DNA from 3 places in the Saccharothrix sp. CB00851 genome. Region 3 is predicted to be linked to each of the others. Evidence: riboswitches for the same ligand, from Rfam matches in the RefSeq annotation. Region 3 holds a riboswitch; each other region holds the start of a gene.

Region 1 (7,820 bases), on a different contig from region 3:
GCGGAGCCGGTGACAAGCGCGGTGCGACTCTCCAGACCGAGGAAAAGGTGGCTTTCGCGTGGCGAACATCAAGTCCCAGATGAAGCGGATCAAGACGAACGAGAAGGCGCGCCTGCGCAACAAGGCCGTCAAGTCGTCCCTCAAGACCGCCATCCGCAAGTTCCGTGAGGCCGCCGAGGCCGGTGACAAGGAGAAGGCCACCGTCCTGGCGCGGGAGGCTTCCCGCAAGCTGGACAAGGCCGTCACCAAGGGCGTGATCCACGCCAACCAGGCCGCCAACAAGAAGTCGGCGCTGGCGCGGCGCGCCAACCAGATCTGATCTGGTCCTCACGCCACTGGTTCTTGCCGAAAGGGCCGCCCACCCCGCGCGGGGTGGGCGGCCCTTTCTGTCGTCCCGATCAGCCCGCGCCCCGGCCGCCCCGCACCCCGGTCAACCCGCATCTCTGTCGGCCCGCGTTCGGGTTTGGCCCCATCCGCGCGGCCCGCGCCCCGGCCAGGTCCCGTCCAGCCCTGCCCGCGCCCCAGCCCAGCCCGCGCCCTCACCAGGCGCCATCCAGCGCCCAGCCTGACCCGCGCCCTCACCAGGCGCCATCCAGCGCCCAGCCTGGCCCGAGCCCCCGCCAGACCCCATCCAGCCCGGCCCGAGCCCCGCCCACCCCGAGCCCCATCAGGCCCGTCCAGCGCGACCCGCGTCCCGGTCAGCGGCGGCCGTGCGCCGCGACGATCTTCAGCACTGCGCGTTCCAGGGCGTAGCCCGAGTCGGCGGCGACGCCCTTGACGTCGGCGTTCAGGTCGGCGACCACCGTCATCGCCGCCGCGAGCCCCCGGTCCTCCCAGCCGCGCGACTGCCCCTGGGCCTTCTTCACCTTCCACGGCGGCATGCCGAGCTCCCCCGCCAGCTTGAACGGGTCGCCCCGCCCCACCGCCGACACCCGCGCGATCGTGCGCACCGCGTCGGCCAGCGCGTCGGCGACCAGCACGTGCGGCACGCCGAGCTGGATCGCCCACCGCAACGCCTCCAGCGCACCGGCCCGGTCGCCCATCACGGCCTTCTCCGCCACCGCGAACCCGGTCACCTCGGCCCTGCCCCGGTGGTAGCGGCGGACCGCCTCGGCGTCGACCTTGCCCCCCGTGTCCGCGACGAGCTGCGAGGCCGCCGCCGCCAACTCGCGCAGGTCCGATCCGATCGCCTCGATCAGCGCGGCCACGGCCTCCGGATCGGCCTTGCCACCACCCGCCGCCCGGATCTCGTTGCGCACGAACGCTTCCCGGTCCGCCGCCTTGGTGATCTTGGGGCACTCGGTGACCCGGGCACCGGCCTTGCGCAGCGCCGCGGGCAGGTCCTTGGCCACCTTGCTGCGCCCGCCACCGGTGTGGACGACCACCAGCGTCACCCCGTCCGCCGGGGCCTTGGCGTAGCCGATGATCGCGTCGGCGATCTCCTTGCCGCACTCCTGCGCGGCCTCCAGCGCGACCACCCGGCCCTCGGCGAACAGCGACGGGCTCACCAGTTCAGCCAGCTCAGGCGGGGTGAGATCGGTCACGCGCACGCGGGTCAGGTCGGCCTGCGGATCGGCTTTCCGCGCCGCCGCCAACGCACCGCGCACCGCGCGCTCGACCAGCAACTCCTCCTCGCCGACGATCAGGTGCACGGCGTCGGGCGTGTCAGCGGGCGCACTCACGGACGCGATCCTCCCACGCGCGTCCGGCGTCCGGATGGTGGACGTCTCTGGCTGAAGGTCGGGATGGTGACGTAAGTTGAGGCCACAACTGAATACCGCTCATCCAGAGGGGCAGAGGGATCGGCCCGAAGAAGCCCCGGCAACCCGTCGCACAGCGTCCGCTGGCGACCACGGTGCCAATTCCGACCCGCGACGCGCGGGAAAGATGAGGAGATACCTCGCGATGACTGCTGTCAGTGTGCCCTCGGCCACCACCTCCTTCGACCTCGGTCCCGCCCGCGCACTGTCGTGTCGCGAGTGCGGCCACGAGACGCCGCTCGCCGCCGAATACGCCTGTCTCGAGTGTTTCGGGCCGCTGGAAGTGGCCTACGACTTCGGCCGGGTCCGCCGCGAGGACATCGAGGCGGGCCCCCGGTCGATCTGGCGCTACCGCGGCCTGCTCCCCGTGCCGACCACCGTCGAGTCGCACCCCAACACCAACCCCGGCGGCACCCGCCTGGTCGAGGCCGACCGCCTCGCCAAGGCCTTGGGCGTGCGCAAGGTGTGGGTGAAGGACGACACCGGCAACCCCACCCACTCGTTCAAGGACCGCGTGGTCGGCGTCGCCCTCGCCGCCGCCCGCGAGCTGGGCTTCAAGGTCCTGGCCTGCCCCTCCACCGGCAACCTGGCCAACGCCGTCGCCGCCGCCGCGGCCCGTGCGGGCTGGCAGTCGGTGGTGCTCGTGCCGTCCACCCTGGAGCAGGCGAAGATCCTCATGACCGCCGTCTACGGCGGCAACCTGATCACCGTCGACGGCAACTACGACGACGTGAACCGGCTGGCGCAGGAACTGGCCGCCGAGCACGAGGACTGGGCGTTCGTCAACGTCAACGTCCGCCCCTACTACGCCGAGGGCTCCAAGACGCTCGGGTACGAGGTCGCCGAACAGCTCGGCTGGCGGCTGCCCGACCAGATCGTGGTGCCCATCGCCTCCGGCTCCCAGTTGACCAAGGTCGACAAGGCGTTCCGCGAGCTGGGCGAACTGGACCTGGTCGAGCAGACCCCCTACCGCGTGTTCGGCGCGCAGGCCACCGGCTGCTCCCCCGTCGCGGCCGCCTTCAAGGCCGGCCACGACGTGGTCACCCCGGTCCGCCCGGACACCATCGCCCGGTCGCTGGCGATCGGCGCCCCCGCCGACGGCCCCTACGTGCTGGACGCCGTCCGCCGCACCAACGGCGCGATCGAGGACGTCACCGACGAAGAGGTCGTCGAGGGCATCCGCCTGCTGGCCCGGACCGAGGGCATCTTCGCCGAGACGGCCGGCGGCGTCACCGTCGCCACCGCGAAGAAGCTCATCGAGACCGGCCGGCTGGACCCGGACGGCGAGACGGTGCTCCTGATCACCGGTGACGGCCTCAAGACCCTCGACGCCCTGGGCGACCGCGTCGGCCCCCGCGCCAACGTCCCGCCGTCGGCCGAGGCCGTCCTGAAGGCCCTCCAGGACTGATCCCGGCGATGTCCGGGCGGCCGACCGCGATGCCGGCCGCCCGGACGTCACGGTCCGGGTCAGCCCGGCGGTGGGATGCCCGTCGACGGGTTCGGCGATCTGTCCGGCGCTGGTCGGCTTGATCGCGGTACCGCGGTCGGCCTGGGCACTGCCACGACCGTCTCCGTCCTCCTGGTTCTCATAGCGAGATCCGGGACGAACGCAGCCAGCCGGTTCGGGGGAACGCGGACAGCTCCGGCAGGACGTGCGGCCCGACCGGTTCGGTGACCACGCGCCAGGCGGTGAGCATCTGAGGCCAGGGACGTGTCGCCTTCTCCTGGTTGTAGCGCTCGGCGTGCCACTCCTCCGGCTGCATGATGAGGTCGGCGTCGAACAGGGCGTCGGCGACCAGGCGGTAGGCGGTGTCCGCCGAGGGCACCTGTGCCAGTCGGATCACGCCGACGGCCGTCGCCCTGGCGACGATGCCGCGTTCGCCGCCGGGCAGGTCCTCGCAGACGTAATAGGTGAAGGCGGGCCGCAGTTCGTCCCGCGGCCACGGTTCGGCGGTGTAGCCCGGCTGCCACAGCGCCCACGCCACGGCCCGGTTGCCGCCTCGCGGCGACCAGCCGGAGTGCAATCGGATCCAGACGTCGTTCCTCATCGTTCTCCCCTTGTCCGTTGTGGGAATGGCTGCCGCCCCGGCGGGCGACCCGCGGCCCGTCCGGGCCTGCCAGGACGGCGGTGTCGCCGTCCCGGTCCGTGCGCAGCACCAGCGCGCCTCGGCTCGTCAACGCGTCGACCAGCACCCCGCTGGGGTGGCCGTAGCGGTTGCCCGCGCCGACGCTCACCAGCGCGATCCGCGGCCGGACGGCCGCGAGGAACGCCGGTGACGAGTACCGCGACCCGTGGTGCGGCACCTTGAGCACGTCGGCCCGCAGGTCCACGTGCCCGCCGAGCAGGTCCGCCTGCCCGGCCAGCTCGATGTCGCCGGTCAACAGCACCCGCCCGGCCGCGGTGGTGGCCCGCAGCACCAGCGACGCGTCGTTGACCGCCGTGTTCGTCTCACCCACCGGGTCCGCACGCGGGCCCAGCACGTCGAGGTCCAATCCCGGCCAGCTCAGCCGCTGCCCGGCGCCCAGCTCGACCACGCGGACCCCGGCCTCCCGCGCTCGTTCCACCACCTCCTCCCACGCCCACTCCGGCTGCCGCGACGGCCCCACCGCCACCGCGCCGACACCCCGCTCGGCCATCACCGCGGCCAACCCGCCGACGTGGTCGGCGTGCAGGTGGCTGAGCACCACCAGCGGGATCCGCCGCACGCCCAGCCGGCGCAGGCACGACAGCACCGGCACCGGGTCCGGCCCCGTGTCGACCAGCACCGCCCGGTCGCGCTCGGCGGTGGCCAGGACGACGGCGTCGCCTTGCCCGACGTCACAGGCCACGACCGACCAGCCGGGCACCGGCCAGCCCGGCGAGACGACGTTCAGCGGCACGATCACCACCACCGCGCCGACCACAGCCGCCACGGCCAGCGTCCGCACCCGGCGCAGCCTGGTGATCGCGTAGCCGAGCACCAGCACCCCGGCCAGCAACACCCCGCCGACCCAGCCGCCGGGCCACGCGACCGCCGCTCCCGGCACGGCCGCCGCGTGCCTGCCGACGGTGATCAGCCAGCTCGCCGCCGGACCGGCCACCTCGACGACCAGCCGGGCCGTCGGCTCGTGCGCCGGTGCCAGCAGGGTGGCCAGCACCCCGAGCACCGTCGCCGGGGCGACGACCGGGGCGACCAGCAGGTTCGCCAGCACCGCGACCAGGCTGACCTGGCCGGAGAGCCCGGCGACCAGCGGCGCGGTCGCCAGGTTCGCGGCCACCGGCACCGCCAGCGCCTCGGCGAAGCCCACCGGGACACCCCGGTCCTTCATGGCGGCGGCCCACCTCGGCGCGAGCAGCACCAGCGCCGCCGTCGCCACGACCGACAGCCCGAACCCCGGATCGGTGGCGAGTTCCGGGTCGTAGAGCACCAGGACCACCACCGCCGCGGCGAGCGCCGGCAACGCCGACCGCTCCCGACCCAGCACCAACGCGAGCAACGCCACCGCACCCATCACCGCGGCCCGCAACACGCTCGGCTCCGGCCCGGCCAGCACCACGAACCCGACCAGCGCCACCATCGCCCCCGCCGCGCACCCGCGCGGACCGATCCTCAGCAGCCTCAGCAGCAACAGGACCGCGCCGCAGAGGATCGCCAGGTTCGCCCCGCTGACGGCGAGGACGTGCGCGAGACCCGCCGTGCGGAACTCCTCCACCACCCTGGGCGGGAGGGCGGAGGTGTCGCCCACGACGAGCGCGGGCAGCAGCCCGGCCGGTTCGGGGTCGAGCGCGGTGCTCGCTCTTCGCAGTCCAGCCCGCAGGTCTTCGGCGACCCGCTGCCACACCGGTGCTTCCGTCACGTCCTGCGGAGGCCCACGAACCCGCAGCACCGCGACCGTCAGCTCGCCACCCCGGGGAAGGGCCAGGGTGCCGCGTGCGGTGGCCCGTTGGCCGGGCAGGAGATCCCGCCACCGGGCCGCCGACGCCAACACGACGATCCGACCACCGTCCTCGAGCGTCCCCCGGACCAGCACCAGGTCGACCCCGCCTGCCCGCGAACCGAAGCCGCTGGTGCGCAGCCCGTGCGGCCGGTTGTCGAGTTCGAAGTGGACCGTGACCGACGCCCCGGTCTCCGCCGCCTCCCGCAAGGGGTGGCGGGCAGCTCCGTGGACCTGGGCACCGATCCACAACGCCGCAACCGGCGCCGCGACGACCACCGCCACCGCCGCCGGCCGCCACGGGCGCAGGACCAAGCCGCCGAGCAGCGCGGCGACCAGACCGACCGCCGGTGCCGCCCACCACGCCCAGAGCAGCCCGGCCAACGCCGTCGCCCACACCGCCAGCGCCGCCGGCACCAAGTACGCGCGGGGATTCACGACTCGACCTCCAGACGAAACCGCCGGGAACGGCGACAACAACGAAGCGGACTGCGGGGCCAACGGGGACGGCAGCGGCCAAGCCGACGGCAGAGCGCAGCCAACGGCTCACACCGTTCTCGAACAACCACCGGCGCCGCCAGGAGCAGGCCGGTGCGGGCGGACTTCGGCCTCCCTGCCTGGTTGGGGATGCCGGGAGTGGTGACGGCTGAGTGGGTGGTGAGGGTGGCCCGTTGCGTGGTGAGCGGATCAGTTCGAGCGGTGCGCAGGTCGGGCTCATGAGCTCACCCAGCGGAACCTGGACAGGGTGGTGAGACGGGTGCGGGCGGTGTGGATGGCGCGGCGGGCTTCGGTCAGGAGGTGGGGTGTGCGGTGGCGGGAGTCGGCGTGACTGCTGTTGGTCTGCTGGAGGTTCGGTGCGGTTCGTTGGGTGGGAATGCTTGGCGGGTAGGGGGTTGGCGTGACGCGGTCCGCTGTGGAGTCGGTCGGGGTGGGTGGGGTTTGTGGGCTGCCGTGGGTTGGGCCGCCGTCGATGGGGTGCATGAGGTCTCCGGGTGTGCGCTTAGAGACGGACCAGGTCGCGGAGTTTGGCCAGCTTGGCGTCGCCGATGCCCTCGATCTCGCCCAGCTGGTTCAGGGAGGTGAAGGGGCCGCGCTTCTGCCTTCGGTCGATGATTCGTTGTGCGGTCACCGGGCCGACGCCGGGCAGGGTGTCCAGTTGGTCCTTGGTCGCGGTGTTGAGGTTCAGTGGTCCGGTGGTCGCTTCGGCCGGTTGGGGTGCGGGGATGCCGACGGCTATCTGCTCGCCGTCGGTGACCTTGCGGGCGAGGTTGAGCGGGGTCAGATCGGCGCCCGGGTTCGCTCCGCCCGCTGCTCGCAGGGCGTCGGCCACCCTGGCGCCGTTCGGGACGGTCACCAGGCCGGGGGTGGGTACCTGACCCACGACGTTGACGACCAACTGGTCCTCGGCGCGGGTGACGGCCGCGGCCTCGGCTACGGGGAGGTCGGGTGGGGTTTCCGGCTCGGGGCGCTGCCACCACAGGGCCAGCGCGACCGCCAACGCCACGCCGGCCATGACGCCTGCCAGCAGGAATCTGCGGCGGTGGGGGATGACTTGTTCGGGCAGCCAGCGGCGCAGCAGGCGGCCGAGGGAGTTGGGTGGGGCGGCGTCACCCGCCGACGAGACGAACACGAGCGTCTCGGCATCCGACGCGCGGTGCCTGCCCCGTTCCTGGGAGACCAGGGCCTTGAGGCGGGCGGTGGTGGTTTCCGGGTTTCTGTCGAACATGCGGTCGACGTTAGGCCGGATGGAGCAGGCGGCGGGGTGTCAGTTCGGGATCTGTGGATAACTCGCTGAATGCTGGATAACTGCGGCTAGGACACCCCTCCGGGCAGCACCACCACGCCCAGCACACCGGGGCCCGTGTGCGCGCCGATCACCGCTCCGACCTCGGAAATCAGGCAGCCGGTCGAGCCGGGAACGCGTTCGTCGAGCAACGTCGCCAGTTCCGCCGCGCGTTCCGGCGCGGCCAAGTGGTGGACAGCCAGGCCCACCGGTCCGGAACCCGCCGCCGACGCGGCCAGGTCGACCAGGCGGCCGATCGCCCGTCCCATCGTGCGCACCTTCTCCAACGGCACGATTCGACCGTCGTCCACGTGCAACAACGGCTTCACCGCCAGCGCCGTGCCCACCAGCGCGGCGGCGGC
Region 2 (7,820 bases), on a different contig from region 3:
GCGTCGCGTCCTCCAGCTCCAGCACGGTGCGCCCGAGCCGGCGCTTGGCGAACGCCAGCAGCTCGACCGAGTCGCGCGGCGGCGGCACGTCGGAGATCAACGCCTCGGCGGCGTCGATGCGGTAGCGGGGCTTGGACGTGCGGGCGGGCGCGCCGCGGCGCAGCCACGCCAGCTCCTTGCGGGCCAGGTTGCGGCGCTTCTCCTCGATCGCGTCGGCCAGCCGGGCGCGTTCGGCGCGGGCGAAGATCCAGTCCGCGTAGCCGCCCTCGTACTGCTCGACCTTGCCGTTGACGACCTCCCACGTGCGGCTGCACACCGTGTCCAGGAACCACCGGTCGTGTGTCACCACGACGAGTGCCGTGCGACGGGCCAGCAGGTGCTCGGCGAGCCACCGCACGCCCTCGACGTCGAGGTGGTTGGTCGGTTCGTCCAGCACGACCAGGTCCAGGTCCCGCACGAGCGCCGCCGCCAGCGCCACCCGCCGCCGCTCGCCACCGGACATCGTGCCCACCGGGGCGTCCATGCCGAACCCGGTGATGCCGAGGCCGTCCAGGATCGACCGCACCCGCGCGTCGGAGGCCCACTCGTGCTCGGAGGTGAACCCGAGCGGGTCGATCACGGCGTTGCGGACCGTGGAACCCTCGGGCAGCTCGGTGCGCTGCGTGACCACCGCCATGCGCAGGCCGCGGTTCTGGCTGACCCGTCCCTCGTCCGGTTCGGCGAGCCCGGCCAGCACTTCCAGCAGCGTCGTCTTGCCGCCGCCGTTGAGGCCGACGACGCCGATGCGGTCGCCTTCGCCGACTCCGAGGGACACGCCGTCGAGCAGCGGACGCACGCCGAACGACTTGGAGACGTTCTCCAAGTTGACCAAGTTGGCCATTTACCAGCACCTTCATCGAGAACGGGTGACCACGCGGTACGCCAGCCTAGCCATCGCGCCGGCGACGACACCCGGCCCGCACGGCAGAGCGGCGAGCAGGTCAGGCGTGCACCTCGGGCGGGATCGGGCGGGGTGCTTCCTCGGTGCCGATGACGCGCGCCCCGTGCACCGGGCCTTGCGCCACGCGCACCGTCCGGCAGACGCCCGCGCCCGCCAGTTCGGCGGCGACGCGCACCGCCGAGTCGCCGTCCGTGCAGAGGAACGCGCAGGTCGGACCCGAGCCGGACACCATGCCGGCCAACGCGCCCGCGTTCACGCCCGCGCGCAGCGTGCGGCGCAGGTTGGGGCGCAGCGAGACGGCGGCGGCCTGCAGGTCGTTGCCGAGGAGCAGCGCGAGCTGGCGCGGGTCGCCCGAGGCCAGGCCTTCGAGCACGGCTTCGGCCTCACCGACACGGGGCGGGTCGCCGTCCGCGCGCAGCCGGTCGAGCTCGTCGAACACCTCGGGCGTGGACAGACCGCGCCGGTCGAACGCGAGCACCCAGTGGAACGTGTGGCGGGACAGCACGGGCACGATCCGGTCACCCCGGTCGGTGCCGAGCGCCGTGCCGCCGTAGATGGCGAACGGCACGTCCGCGCCGATCTTGCCCGCGATGCCGGCCAGCTCGTCCCGGCTGATCTCCAGCCGCCACAGCGAGGCCAGGCCGACCAGCGTCGCCGCCGCGTCCGCGCTGCCACCCGCCATGCCACCGGCGACCGGGATGGACTTGCGGATGACGACGCGGACCTTCGGGTCGTCCGGGTCGCGGCCGACGTGCTGGGCCAACGCCCGCACCGCCCGCCAGGCCAGGTTGGACGCGCCGGTGGGCACCGAGTCGGCGCCCTCACCGTGCACCTCGACACCGGGGTCCTCGGCGATGGCGACGGTCACCTCGTCGGTCAGGGACAAGGCCTGGAAGATCGTCACCAGGTCGTGGTACCCGTCCGCGCGGAGGTCGCCTACGGCCAGGTGCAGGTTGACCTTGGCCGGGACGCGGACGGTGACCGGGGGTGGGACGACAGCGAGCACGCCATGAAGCGTACGGGCGTTTCCGGGTAGCTCGCTGCCACTGACCGCTGACCTGCGGTGAAACGCACGTCAGGTGCCTCCGTTCGCGTCCCGGGACCGGCTACCGCGAGTCACGGGTCGGTGGACAGGGGTCAGACGGAGAGGACGGAGCCGGCGAAGGTTTCCTTGATGTAGTCCTTGACCTGCTGGGACTGCAGGAGGGCGAGCAGGTCCTTGACGCGCTGGTCGTCCTTCAGCTCGACCCTGGTGACCAGGCCGTTCGCGTTGGGGTTGCCCTCGGTCTTCTCCAGGACCAGTGCGTCAGTCGACGGCTTCAGGCCCGCGTCGATGGCGTAGTTGCCGTTCACGACGGACGCGTCGGTGTCGTCCAGCGAGCGCGGCAGCTGGGCGGCCTCCAGCTCGACGAACTCCAGGTTGCGGGGGTTCTCCGCGATGTCACGGATGGTCGCCGTCTTCTCCTTGCCCGGGATCACCTTGATCAGCCCGTTGGCCTGGAGCAGCTGCAGGCCCCGGGCTTCGTTCGTGGCGTCGTTGGCCACGGCCACCCGGCCGCCGGACGGCAGGTCGGCCAGCGACTTGTGCTTCTTCGAGTACACGCCGAGCGGTTCGAGGTGGACCGGGCCGATCCACTCCAGCGGCGCGCCGCTCTCCGCCTTGAACGTGTCCAGGTAGGGCACGGTCTGGAAGTAGTTCGCGTCCAGCGACCCGTCGACCAGCGCGACGTTCGGCTGCACGTAGTCGGTGAACTCCACGACCTCGATCTTCAGGCCCTTCGACGCGGCCAGGTTGTCCGCGACGTAGCGCAGCACCTGGGCGTGCGGGACGGGGCTCACGCCGACCTTAAGGGGTGCGTTCGGGTCGGACGCGGCCCCGGTGTCGCCACTACCGCAGCCCACTGCGGTCAGCAGCACGGCGAGCAGGGCAGCACGAATACGCATTTCGTTCCTTAGGTGAGGAGAAAGACGATCAGACGGACGCGGTGCGGCGGCGGTCGACGCCGCGGGCCACGCGGTTGGTGGTGAACTGGATCAGGGTGGCGATGACGGCCAGCACGACGACCGTGCTCCACAGGTAGCGGTCGTTGAAGCGCTGGTAGCCCATGCGCACGGCGAGGTCGCCGAGGCCGCCGCCGCCGACCACGCCGGCCATCGCCGAGTAGCCCAGCAGGGCGATCGCGGTGACGCCGACGGCGTTGACCAGCGCGGGCAACGACTCGCGGAGCAGCACGCTGCGCACGATCCGCAGCGTGGACGACCCGGTGGTGACGGCGGCCTCGACCACCGACACGTGCACCTCGGCCAGCACGTTCTGGACCAGCCTGCCGACGAACGGGATCGCGCCGACGGCCAGCGGCACGATGGCCGCCGTGGGTCCGATGGTGCTGCCGAGCAGCAACCTGGTCAGCGAGGTGAGCACCACCAGCAGGACCAGGAACGGCATGGAGCGGCCCAGGTCCACGACGAACCCGAGGACCTTGTGCAGCACCGGCCGGGGCTTCAGCCCACCGGGCGCGGTGAGCTGGAGCCAGATGCCGACGGGTGCGCCGAGCAGAACAGCGATCAGGGTGGAGACGACCACCATGTACAACGTCTCGCCGGTGGCTACCAGCACGTCGTCGAACACGATGGACCAGGGTGTTGCAGACCTCACGCAGCTACTCCCTGCGGACCCGACAGGGTCCGTCGCACCGAGCCGCCCGCTTCCGAGATCCACTCCAGCGCCGAGTCCGCGCGCTCACCCTTGAGGCCGACGCGGAACCGCGCCACCGGGGTCTCGCCGAGCCGGGTCAGGCCGCCGCCGAGCAGGTTCAGCTCGACACCGAACCGGCTGGTCGCCTCGGGCAGCAGCGCGCCGACGGCGGCGAAGCCGATCAGCACGACGTCCGCGACCCGGTCGAACGAGCCTTCCAGCGCCGGGTTCTGGTCCACGGCGGGCAGCAGGGACGAGGCCGTGCGGCTGGTGGCGTCGGACACCAGGTCCAGCACCTTGCCGTGCTCGACCACGCGGCCGTCCTCCAGCACCGCGACGTCGTCGCAGATCCTGCGGACCACGCCCATGTCGTGCGTGACGACGAGGACGGTGACGCCCAGTTCGGCGCGGGCCCGGTCCAGCACGGTGAGCACCGAGCCGGTGGTGTCGGGGTCGAGCGCGGACGTCGGCTCGTCGGCCAGCAGCACGGACGGCGACGCGGCCAGGGCGCGGGCGACCGCGATCCGCTGGCGCTGGCCGCCGGAGAGCTGGTCGGGGTAGGAGCCGGCCTTGTCGGTCAGGCCGACCAGGTCGAGGAGTTCGGCGACGCGGGTGCGGCGCTGCGGCCCGGCCACGCCCGCGGCCTCCAGCGGCAGCGCGACGTTGCCCGCGGCGGTGCGCTGGCGCAGCAGTGAGTCGCCCTGCGGCACGACGCCGATCTGCCGGCGGGCGGCACGCAGGGCGGTGCCGTCGAGGGAGACGAGGTCGGTGCCGTCGACGCGGATCGCACCGCTGTCGGGGCGCTCCAGGAGCGCGACGCACCGGGCCAGGGTGGACTTGCCCGCCCCGCTGGGGCCGACGACGCCGAGCACGGTGCCCGCGGCGACGTCCAGGTTCACGCCGTCCAGCGCGCGAACCTGCCCGGTACTCCCGGGGAAGGTCTTGGTGAGGTTCTCGACAGTGATCACGTTTCGCTCCACGACAGCATGCGGCGCGCACGCTGGTGGCGTGCGTGACCGACGGCTCAGCTCAGAAAGGTGTCCTGAATGAAGGACGCGAGGATTCGAAGGCGCCCAGGGCTGCTAGCGGCAGCTGCGACAGGCTGACGACGTGCGGCGGCCGTGGTCGACGACCCGCCGGCGGGTGAGCATTCGCATCCTGGGCACGTGATCCTCCATCGATCCTGGCTGAAGCACCTGCCCCCATGGAGGGGTGGTTGCTGCGGCGTCGTAGAGCCAGGTCTCTCGGCCGCTCGGGATGGCACCACGAGTAGACCTGACCGAGCCTCGCTGACGCAAGCCTGAAACCGGATCGTCCGGCAAATCACACTTTCGGCCGAAAGATCATCGACTACCGAGGGGACGCGGCCTCGGCTATCCGGATGAAGTCACTGACGGCCAGTTGTTCGCCGCGCACCGCCGGGTCCACGCCCGCGGCGACGAGCAGCCGCTGGGCCTCGGCGGCCGAACCCGCCCAGCCGGACAGCGCGCCGCGCAGCATCTTGCGCCGCTGCGCGAAAGCGGCGTCCACCAACGAGAACAGCCGTTTCGGGTCCACAGTGGACAGCGGTGGGTGGCGCTCGAACGCGACCAGCGCGGAGTCCACGTTCGGCACGGGCCAGAACACCGAGCGCGGCACCGGGCCGGCCCGGCGGGCGTCGGCGTACCAGGCGAGCTTCACGCTGGGCACGCCGTAGACCTTGCTGCCGGGACCGGCGGCCATCCGGTCGGCGACTTCGGACTGCACCATCACCAGGCCGGTGCGCAACGACGGCAGCACGGCCAGCAGGTGCAGCACGACGGGCACGGCCACGTTGTAAGGCAGGTTCGCGACCAGGGCGGTCGGGGCGGTCGGGAGCTGGTCGGGTGTGACGCGCATCGCGTCCTCGTGCACGACGGTCAGCCGGTCGGCGAGGTCGGGCGCGCGCTCGGCCACCGTGACGGGGAGGCGGTCGGCGAGCACCCCGTCGATCTCCACGGCCACCAGCGCGCGGCAGGAAGGCAGCAACGCCAACGTCAGCGAACCCAGGCCGGGGCCCACTTCGAGGACCACGTCGTCCGGGCGCAGGTCGGCGGCCGACACGATGCGCCGCACCGTGTTGGGGTCGTGCACGAAGTTCTGCCCCAGCTTCTTGGTGGGGCGGATGTCCAGCTCGGCGGCCAGCCGACGCACGTCGGCCGGCCCGAGGAGGTGGCTCCCCGAACCGGCCGACGTCGAATCCTCAGTCACCCGTGCATTCTCCACCACGTCACGCACGCCCCTGGACCACCACGCGAGGTCGCGTCGATCGTTCGCGACTCATTTTCCGGCGATCACGCTTTTCGATCGTCGGAAAATCAGGCGCGAACGATCGACTTCCAGGCGACCGAGCCCGCCGTCTGCGGAGCAGCGGCAATCTAGGGGAGGCCCAGCTTCTGCTGGCAGTGGGGCCAGGCCGAGTAGCCGCCGCGCGCGTCGCGCAGCTTCGTCGCCACCGCGATCTGCTGCTCGCGGGTCGCCTGGTGCGGGTACGCGGCGTACTGGCCACCGCCGTAGGCGTCCCACGTGCCCTTGTTGAACTGCAGGCCGCCGTAGTAGCCGTTGCCGGTGTTGATGGCCCAGTTGCCGGTCGCCTCGCAGTAGGCCAGCCGGTCCCAGATCTCGCCGTCCGGCGGGAGCTTGGTGCCGACCTTGACCTTCTTGGGCTTCGGCTCCTTGGTGACCTTCGCGCCCAGCTTCTCGCGGCCGACCTCGGCGCCGTTCTTCACGGTGACGCGGTAGGTGACGATCTGCTCGCCGGCCTCGCCCGGGTCCAGGACCTCTTTCTGGCCCTTCATCATCGTGTCGTCCTTGACCTCCTCGACGGGCGGCTGGATGGCCTCCGTCGCGTTGATCACCGACACGCCGGTGCGCGTGATGTGGACCTCGGCGCCGTTGGTGACGCGCAGGTCCATCGCCGTTTCGAGCTTGTCGTCCGGGCCGAGCGTGAGGTTCTCGTTCTTCAGCAGCTCCTCGACGGTCACGGCCGTGGTCTGCAGCTGCCGGGGCGCGTTGCCGCCGTCGTAGAGCGTGATGGTCTTGAGGCTCTTGACCTCGAGCGAGAGGCCGCTGAGGGGCACGTCCATGCCGCGGTCGTGCGAGAGCCACGCGCCCTCGTCGTTGACCTGCATCTGGTCCAGCGCCTCGTCCACGGTGACCGAGCGGACCCAGCCCTCGCGCTGCTCGCCGTCGACCGTCATCTTCACCAGCCGGCCGCGGTCCAGCGAGATCTTCCCGCCGTCGCCGACCTTCGCCTGGGGTGACGGGCTGAGCGCGTCGTGCTCGCCGATCGTGATGCCCTCGTCGGCGAGGATCTCGCCGACCGTGGACTCGTAGGTGCGGACGGTCTTGGCTTCACCGTCGACGTCGACCGTGACGGACTTGTCCATCGCGATCGCGGTGGCACCGCCACCGGAGATGGTCACCAGCACGGTGGCGACCGCGGCCTTGAGGAAACGCCGCTTCCACTTCCCCGCGGCTTCGACCAGGGCGGCCGGCGGGGCGTCGGGCCGCTCGGCGGCCAGTGCGCCCGCGACCCGGTCCTGGGAGACCTCGTCGGGGATGATGATCGGGGGTAGGAGCGTGGTCTCGGCGTTGATCAGCCGGATCAGCTCGTCGACGTCGACGTTCGCGCTCTCCAGCAGCGCGTCGGCGTCAGGTCCCAGTACTTCCAGGACGTCGTCCGGGGTGATGGTGAACACCGCGGTGTCCCATTCGGACGGCGGCCCGGGTCTGTCCAGGACGTCGACACCGGTGATCGGTGCCTGCACGGGCGTAAACCAGTCGGTGTCCTCGTTGAACGAGTTCACGGGGTGCCATACCTCCTGAAGGCGCGAAGTCCGGCGACGCGCACGTTCGATGTCGGTGGTCAGCTGGTGATCTCCGGCAACTCCTGTGCGTGTTCGGCTTCGTCGCTTCTGGTGTCAACGTGACCCGCCCCGACTGCGGGTGCGCCCCGAACTGCTACTCGGGGCACGGTCACGGGACCGTAACGGGTCCCGGGCGGTTGTGCCAACACCCCCGCAATCCTTGTGAGTTCAGTCACTCCGTTAGGGGAGCAAGTCTGTCCGCCATTCGTTGTAAGGAGGATTACGACTCCGCCGCGTCACGAAGACCGAAGACCCGTTCGGCGTTTCGGGTGATCTTCGTGGCCAGCTCGGCCAGATC
Region 3 (7,820 bases):
ACGCCCTGCCCGACATGTACCTGGTGCTGATGACCAACAAGGGTGAGACGGTCAGCAAGGCGCCGGTGTCACTGTCGTCCCGGCCGCCGCACAAGATCGGCGTGCAGCCGGGCGAGACGGCGGGCGGCCACACGGTCTACGTGCTGCCCGAGGACACCGTGATCTTCTCGGTCCGCTGGAGCTCCCGCCCCGAGACCGACCTGAACACCCTCGTCTGGACCATCGACGACTAACCCGCGTGTCCTACGTTCAGAACGCGCGTGTCCTACGTTCGCGTACCCCGAGTTGAACACTCAGGACGGTCGGCCGTGTTCTGAGCGTTCAACATGGGTGTTCCGAACGTAGGACACGCGTGACGCGAACGTAGGACACGCGTGGTCAGGCGGGGGTCGGGGTTGGTTCGGGGTCGCGGGTGATGCCGATGTCGCCCCTGGTCAGGGTGGCGAAGGCGAACAGGGCCAGGAGGGTGGCGGCGGCCATCACGGTCACCATCGGCAGCACGCTCGCCGAACCGCCCGCGCCGACCAGCGGCGCCATCAGGCCACCCACCAAAAACGTCGTCACACCCAGCACGGCCGACGCGCTGCCCGCCGCCTCCGGGTGCCGCGACATCGCCAGCGAACCGGCGTTCGGCATGAGCAGGCCGACGCTCATCGTCAGCACGAACAGCGGCGGCAGGAACGTCGCCAGCCCACCGCCCACCAGCCCGCCGACCAACAGCCCGACCCCACCGGTCGCCGCACCAGCCAGCCCGATCTTGAGCAGCGGTCGGGGCATGATCCGGCCGGTCAGCCTGGTGTTGAGCAGGCCGGCCAGCACGATCGCCACCGAGTTCGCCCCGAACACCAGGCTGAACTGCTGCGGCGTCAGCCCGTACACGCCCTGCAGCACGAACGACGCCCCGGCGACGTAACCGAACAGCGAGCCGAGGGCCAGCGCGGACGCCAGCGCGTAGCCGACGAACTTGCGGTCGGCCAGCAGCCCGCCGAACACCTTGATCGTGAGCAGCAGGTTCGCCGGACGCCGCTTGGCCTTGGGCAACGTCTCCGGCAGCCCGACGGCCAGAGCGATCAGCAACGCAAACCCGATCAGGGCGAGCGCGACGAACGTGCCCCGCCAGCTGGTGAACCGCAGCAACTGGCCGCCCAGCACCGGGGCGATCACCGGTCCCAGGCTGTTGACCAGCATGATCAACGACATGAACCGGGCCATCGCCAGGCCCTCGAACCGGTCACGGGCCACCGCCATCGCCACCACGAACCCGGCCGCCACGCCGAGCCCCTGGAGCAGGCGCAGGCCGGAGAGGGCGAGCGCGCTGGGCGCGACGGCGCAGAACAGCGAGACCACGACGTAGCTGCCGATGCCGAACAGCAGCGGACGCCGCCTGCCCCACGAGTCGGACAACGGCCCCACCAGCAACTGCCCCACCGACAGGCCGAGGATGAACGTCGTCAGCGACAGCTGGATCTGCGACTCCGTCGAGCCGAACTCACCGGCGATCGACGGGAACGCGGGCAGGTAGGTGTCGATCGAGAGCGGTCCGAGCAGGCACAGGGTGCCCAGCAGCGCCACGAGTCTGGCCCTGTTGTCCATGCCGCACTCCCCCGCGTCGTCTGGCAAAAGCTTCGCAAGCCAAACGAATGCGGGAAAGCGATATGGCCGAAGTCACGCGCTCGGCGCAAGACTTTCGGGCGGAAAGCTCAATAACCCTCTGCGCGCAACAGTTCCAGCGCGTCGGCGAGGTCGTCGGGGTACTCGCTGGTGAACGACACCCACTGGCCGTCGGCCGGGTGGTGGAAGCCGAGCGTGCGCGCGTGCAGCCACTGCCGCGTCACGCCGAGTCGCTTGGCCAGCACCGGGTCGGCGCCGTAGGTCAGGTCGCCGACGCACGGGTGCCGCAGCGCGGAGAAGTGCACCCGGATCTGGTGCGTGCGGCCGGTTTCCAGGTGCACGTCGAGCAGCGACGCGGCGCGGAACGCCTCCACCACCTCGTAGTGCGTGATGCTCGGCTTGCCGTTGGCCATCACGGCGAACTTGTAGTCGTGCTTGGGGTGCCGGTCGATCGGCGCGTCGATGGTGCCCTTGATCGGGTCCGGGTGGCCCTGCACGAGCGCGTGGTAGAGCTTGTCGACCGTGCGCTCCTTGAACGCGTGCTTCAACGCCGAGTAGGCGCTCTCGCTCTTGGCCACCACCATGACGCCGGTCGTGCCGACGTCCAGCCGGTGCACGACGCCCTGCCGCTCGGCGGCACCCGAGGTGGCGATCCGGATGCCGGCCGCGGCCAGGCCGCCCACCACGGTCGGACCGGTCCAGCCGGGGCTGGGGTGCACGGCCACGCCGACGGGCTTGTCGACCACGATCACGTCGTCGTCCTCGTGCAGGATGTCCAAGCCCTCCACGGGCACGGCCTGCACCTGCACCGGGCGTTCCGGCTCGGGCAGGGTGACCTCCAGCACGGAGCCGGCGACCAGGCGGTCCGACTTGCCGGCGGGCTGCCCGTCGAGCACGACGTCACCCGACTCGGTCAACGCCGCGACCACCGTGCGGGACAGGCCGAGGAGCTTGGCCAGCCCGGCGTCGACCCTCATCCCGTCCAGGCCATCGGGCACGGGAAGGGTCCGGTAGTCGCCACTCATGCGTTCTTCTCCGACTTCGAGCTGGGCTTCTTCTCGACGCGCGTGCCGTCGTAGTCGCGTTGGAGCAGAGCCATCAGCACGATCACGCCGCCACCCACGCAGATGGCGGAGTCGGCCAGGTTGAACACGGGGAAGAAGTTGCCCCACGGGTCGAGGACGGAGATGAAGTCGACCACGCCGCCGCGCAGCGGGCCGGGACCGCGGAAGATCCGGTCGACCAGGTTGCCCGTCGCGCCGCCCAGCACCAGGCCGAGGCCGATGGCCCAGCCGACCGACCGCAGCCGGCGCGCGATCCACAGGATGAACACGACCACGCCGGACGCGATCAGGGCGAGGATCACCGTCCAGCCCTCGGCCAGGCCGAACGCGGCGCCGGTGTTGCGGATCAGCGGCAGGTAGAGCAGGCCGCCGAACAGCTCGACCGGCTCGCGCCCCTCCAGCTCCTCGACCGCGATGATCTTGGTGATCAGGTCGAGCGCCAGCACCACCGGGGCGATCACGGCCAGCAAGAGGACCCGTCGCTTGGGCAGCGGTGCGTCCGGCTGGTCCGGCGTGTCCGGCTCGGTGTTGGGATCGGTGCTCACCGGGCCATTGTCCAGTATCGGAGTCAGCGCAGGAACGGCGGGAGCGCGCGCCGGTCGTCCAGAGGGGCCCAACGGCCGTCGCGGAGCTCGTACTCCCACCGCGAACCCTCCACCACGAGCGTGCGCAACGCGGCCACGAACCGGTCCACGTGCTCCTCGGTGGTACCCAGCCCGAGGGACGCCCGCAGCGCCCGGTCACCGTGCGTGAGGCGGTGCACGGCGACGTGGGCGCAGAACGCCCCATCACGCACGCCGATGCCGTGCTCGGCGGACAGCGCGGCGGCCAGGTAGCCGGCGTCCTGACCACCGACGGTGAAGCTCACCACACCCACCCGGTCGTGGTCCGACCCGAACAGCGCCAGTTCGTGCACACCCGGCACGATCTTCAGGCCCGCGCGCAGCCGCTCCAGCAGGACGCGCTCGTGCTCGGTGGTCTGCTCCCAGTGCCTGCTCAGCACGTCGCACGCCACGGCCAGGGCGTGCACGCCCACCACGTTCGGCGTACCCGCCTCGTGCCGCTCGGGCACCGCCGACCAGGCCACGCCCAGCCGGTCGCCGTGGTCGGTGACGCGGGCCGTCGCGCCGCCGCCCACCAGGTACGGCTCGGCGGCCTGCAGCCAGTCGGACCGGCCGACCAGCACCCCGGCGCCGAACGGCGCGTAGACCTTGTGCCCCGACAGCACGGTGTAGTCGACGTCCAGCGCGCGCACGTCCACCGGCCGGTGCGGCGCGAGCTGGGCGGCGTCCAGGGCGATCCGGGCGCCGTGCCGGCGGGCCACCCGCGACAGCTCGGCCACCGGCCAGACCTCACCGGTCACGTTGGACGCGCCGGTCACCACGACCAGCCGCGGGCCGACCGGTGCCGCGCGCAGCGCCCGGTCCAGCTCCAGCACCGCCTGGGCGGGTGAGTCGGGGGTGCGCAGGTGACGCACGTTCGGGCCGCGCCAAGGCAGCAGCGCGGCGTGGTGCTCGGTGTCGAAGAGAATCACGGCGGTGTGCCTGGGCACGCTCCTGGCCAGCAGGTTCAGCGCGTCGGTGGTGTTGCGGGTGAACACGACGGCGTCGCTGTCCCGGGCACCGAGGAACCGGCGCACCGACGCACGTGCCTGCTCGTAGACCTTGGTGCTGACCTGCGAGGCGTAACCCGCGCCCCGGTGCACGCTGGCGTACCAGGGCAGCAGCTCGTCCACCGCGTCACGCACCTGCTCCAGGCACGGCGCGCTGGCCGCGTGGTCGAGGTTGGCGTACTCGACGCGCTCGCCGGTCACCAGCGGCACGCGCAGCGACGAGACGACGACGCGGGGCAAAGCGGCGACTGCGGTGCGGGGAACTGCGACGGTCATGACGCCCTCCGGGGGTCCGGGACCCCACCCGTGGAGGCCCGCGCTTGCCGGACGCCCTGCGCGCCGGCCAGGTCCTCACCAGGGGCACCCCACCGCGGTAGGAGGGTTGCCGGCCAGCAAGCCTGGGCTTAGCGCTGGCACTCATGACCTTCGGCACCGAAGTTAACCCAGGCCGCCGCGCGCCGTCGAGGGGCGTTCACATCCTGGGAGCCGTCACGGCAGGCCGACGTCGCCCTTCCAGCGGGCGAACCGGCCCGCCCGGTCGACGGCCCGGATGCGCTGCTCGGTCGCCGTGCGCATGGCCTCCGTGCACACCACGAGCAGCTGGTCGTGCTCCTGCAGCCGGGTCGTCGGCTGCGGGGTGAAGCCGTTGTCGTCGCGCACGACGAGGCTGACCGAGGAGCCCGGCGGCAGCCGCAGCTCCGACAGGTACACGCCGTGCAGCTTGGAGCCCGGCTGGATGCGGACCTGGAGCAGCTCCGCGCCCAGCTGGTCCAGCGCCGACGAGTCGACCTGCACCTCGTGCGCCTCGCCGGACTTGACCAGCCGGAGCCACTTGGCCAGCCACGGCAGGGTCGTGCCCTGCACCACGGTCAGCACCACCACCAGCACGAACACCGCGTCCACCAGCTGTTGCGCGCCGGCCACGCCCTGGATCAGCGGCAGCAGGGCGAACACGATCGGCACCGCGCCGCGCAGCCCCGACCAGGAGATGAACACCTGTTCACGCCACGGCACGCGGAACGGCAGCGCGGCGCACAGCACCGACAGCGGCCGGGCCAGCAGCACCAGCACCGCGCCCGCGACCAGGGCCGGTACCAGCGCGTCGAGCAGCCGGTCGGGCGAGGCGTACAGGCCGAGCAGCACGAACAGCCCGATCTGCGCGATCCAGCCCAGACCCTCGGCGAACGACAGGGTGTCCGCGCGGTGCGGCAGGCGGGCGTTGCCGAGCACGAGGGCGGCGATGTAGACGGCCAGGAAGCCGGACGCGTGCGCGAGGTCGCCGACGGTGTAGGCGAGCAGGCACACGGCGACCGTGGCCAGCGGGTACAGGCCGGTGGCGGGCAGGGCGGCCCGGCGCAGCGCGACACCGCCGACCCAGCCGAGCACGATCCCGATCACACCGCCCGCGATCAGCTCGTAGAGCATGAGCAGCGGCGCCGTCCAGGTGATGGGATCGGGCGACGCGAGCAGCACGACGGCGATGTAGACCGGCGCGTCGTTGATGCCGGACTCCAGCTCCAACGCGCCGATGAGCCGCTTGCCCACGCCCACCCCGCGCAGCACGCTGAACACGGCCGCGGCGTCGGTGGACGACAGCACCGCCCCCCACAGCAGCGCCGTGCGCCAGTCCATGTCCAGCAGGAAGTGCAGCGCGAACCCGGTGACCGCGATGCTCACGCCGACGGCCACCGTGGACAGGGTGATGCCCAGCCCCAGCGCCGGTTTCACCGCGCTCCACCGCGTGGTCAGCCCGCCCTCGGTGAGGATCAGCACGAGCGCGACCGTGCCCAGCGAACGGGTCAGGTCGGCGTCCTCGAACTGGATGCCCACCACGGCCTCGCCGAGCAGCACCCCGATGCCGAGGTAGAGCAGGAGGGACGGCAGACCGAGCCGGATCGACACCCTGACCGCGATGACCGAAAGCAGGAGAACCGCGGCGGCGATGCCGAGGAAGTCCGTCACACCGCCCACTCGACCTCCAGGCCGTCGTCACCGCGACATCACTCGACGGGGTCATTCTCCCTGGTGACACCGAAATGGACGAATCCGGCACGCCACACGGCACCACGCGGCACCACGCACCGTCACCAGCCGGAAGTTCTCCGGCCCCGCACCGTCCACAGCGGACGTTTGTGCGCGCTCAGCTGTCGAGCAGCCGCGCCAGCACCTCGGCGGCGTCGGCCGGGGCGGGGTCGACCCGCACGACCTTGTCCCGGCCGCGCTCGCCCGCGACCACCTCGACGTCCTGCCTGCGCACGCCGAACGCCTTGGCCAGCGCCTTGCGCACGGCCTCGTTCGCCTTGCCCTCCACGGCGGGCGCGGCGACCGCGACGACCAGCGCGCCGTCACCCCACCGACCGCCGACGGCCTCTCGCTTCGCGCCCGGCTTCACCCGAATTCCGAACCGGAACGCCTCAGGCACGGCACATCACGATGGTCAGCGTCTCCTCCAGCAGCGTGCGCCTCCCCTTGACCACGTGCGGGGTGGACGACATCAGCTGGGCCTGTCCCAGGTAGACCGAGTACGCGAGCACGGCCCGCTGGTGCGCCACGTCGGCGTCGAACCCGAGTTGGCCGAACAGGTCCTCCATGTAGGCGATGCGGCGCTCGGTGACGCGACCCAGCACCGGCGCGACCGCCGGGTCGTCCTTGGCGGCGAGCATGGCCAGTTCCACCGCGCTGTCCTCGACGCTCTCCAGCACGGTGCCGAACAGCAGCCGCAGCTTCTCCAGCGGTTCCACCGCCGACTCGACCAGCTCGATCACGGACTCGGTGTGCTCGCGCTCCCAGCGTTCGAGGGTGGCCTTGAGCAGGGCTTCCCGGTTGGGGAAGTGCCAGTAGGCGCTGCCCTTGGTGGCGCCGATGCGCGCCGCGAGCGGTTCCACCGCGACCGCGGCCACCCCGCCTTCCGCCAGCGCTTGCAGGGCCACCCCGGTCCAGTCGTCGCGCGTTCGCCGTGCCACAGCTCCATACGCTACCGTACGGTAACGACGGCGCGGATTTCCTCCACAACCCCCGGTCTCGTCCGTCTACCGGTTACCGGGACCAGAGGGGGGAGGGTTCGTGACGCCGGAGGATCCCGACGACCACGCGGCCACCTTCAGCGACTTCTACCACCGCGAGCGCACCAGGCTGTTCCGCTTCGCGGCGGTGATGTCGCCGCACCTGGACCACGAGTCCGCGGTGCAGGAGGCGTTCGTCGGCGCGTGGCGGCACTGGCCGGTGATCGCTCCCGGGTCCAGGCGTGCTTGGCTGGTGAAGACGATCCGCAACCTGCTGGTGGACCAGGCCCGTCGGCGGGAGCGGCCGGGCGACCTGACCGACGAGGTGGTCGCCCGGCAGCGCGGCACGTACCGGATCCTGGTGCCCAAGCAGCGGGACGCCGAGACGTGGCACGAGCTGGTCAGCACGCTGGCGGCGGTGGCGAACCTGCCGGACCACCTGCGCACCGCGCTGGTGCTGCGGTTCTGTGACTTCGCCGACGACGAGATCGCCGACGTGCTGGGGTGCAGGCGGGCGTCCGTGCGGCGGTA

What was found. Region 3 has a riboswitch for S-adenosylmethionine ahead of A6A25_RS40475 (aminotransferase class V-fold PLP-dependent enzyme). Riboswitches for the same ligand answer to the same signal wherever they lie in the genome.
Region 1: linked by a shared signal. The riboswitch ahead of thrC (threonine synthase) and the one ahead of A6A25_RS40475 (aminotransferase class V-fold PLP-dependent enzyme) in region 3 are both predicted to bind S-adenosylmethionine.
Region 2: linked by a shared signal. The riboswitch ahead of A6A25_RS29310 (methionine ABC transporter ATP-binding protein) and the one ahead of A6A25_RS40475 (aminotransferase class V-fold PLP-dependent enzyme) in region 3 are both predicted to bind S-adenosylmethionine.

Annotation. Positions count from the first base shown of each region.
Region 1 covers NZ_LWLC01000012.1:402,078-409,897, reverse strand. Annotated here, with positions in the region: gene rpsT (30S ribosomal protein S20) at 59-319, shown strand; gene holA (DNA polymerase III subunit delta) at 699-1,682, opposite strand; SAM riboswitch class I at 1,779-1,894, shown strand; gene thrC (threonine synthase) at 1,906-3,168, shown strand; partial or broken gene A6A25_RS14555 (DNA internalization-related competence protein ComEC/Rec2) at 3,843-6,113, opposite strand; gene A6A25_RS14550 (ComEA family DNA-binding protein) at 6,676-7,401, opposite strand; gene A6A25_RS14545 (DegV family protein) at 7,488-7,820, opposite strand, start outside.
Region 2 covers NZ_LWLC01000034.1:112,501-120,320, reverse strand. Annotated here, with positions in the region: gene A6A25_RS29330 (ABC-F family ATP-binding cassette domain-containing protein) at 1-880, opposite strand, end outside; gene A6A25_RS29325 (4-(cytidine 5'-diphospho)-2-C-methyl-D-erythritol kinase) at 981-1,946, opposite strand; gene A6A25_RS29320 (MetQ/NlpA family ABC transporter substrate-binding protein) at 2,078-2,884, opposite strand; gene A6A25_RS29315 (methionine ABC transporter permease) at 2,913-3,596, opposite strand; gene A6A25_RS29310 (methionine ABC transporter ATP-binding protein) at 3,593-4,603, opposite strand; SAM riboswitch class I at 4,807-4,899, opposite strand; gene rsmA (16S rRNA (adenine(1518)-N(6)/adenine(1519)-N(6))-dimethyltransferase RsmA) at 4,986-5,864, opposite strand; gene A6A25_RS29300 (resuscitation-promoting factor) at 6,032-7,462, opposite strand; gene A6A25_RS29295 (TatD family hydrolase) at 7,743-7,820, opposite strand, start outside.
Region 3 covers NZ_LWLC01000065.1:155,401-163,220, reverse strand. Annotated here, with positions in the region: gene A6A25_RS40495 (AsnC family protein) at 1-233, shown strand, start outside; gene A6A25_RS40490 (multidrug effflux MFS transporter) at 379-1,593, opposite strand; gene A6A25_RS40485 (RluA family pseudouridine synthase) at 1,701-2,636, opposite strand; gene lspA (signal peptidase II) at 2,633-3,220, opposite strand; gene A6A25_RS40475 (aminotransferase class V-fold PLP-dependent enzyme) at 3,244-4,563, opposite strand; SAM riboswitch class IV at 4,599-4,712, opposite strand; gene A6A25_RS40470 (potassium/proton antiporter) at 4,777-6,249, opposite strand; gene A6A25_RS40465 (DUF167 domain-containing protein) at 6,428-6,709, opposite strand; gene A6A25_RS40460 (TetR/AcrR family transcriptional regulator) at 6,702-7,250, opposite strand; gene A6A25_RS40455 (RNA polymerase sigma factor) at 7,351-7,820, shown strand, end outside.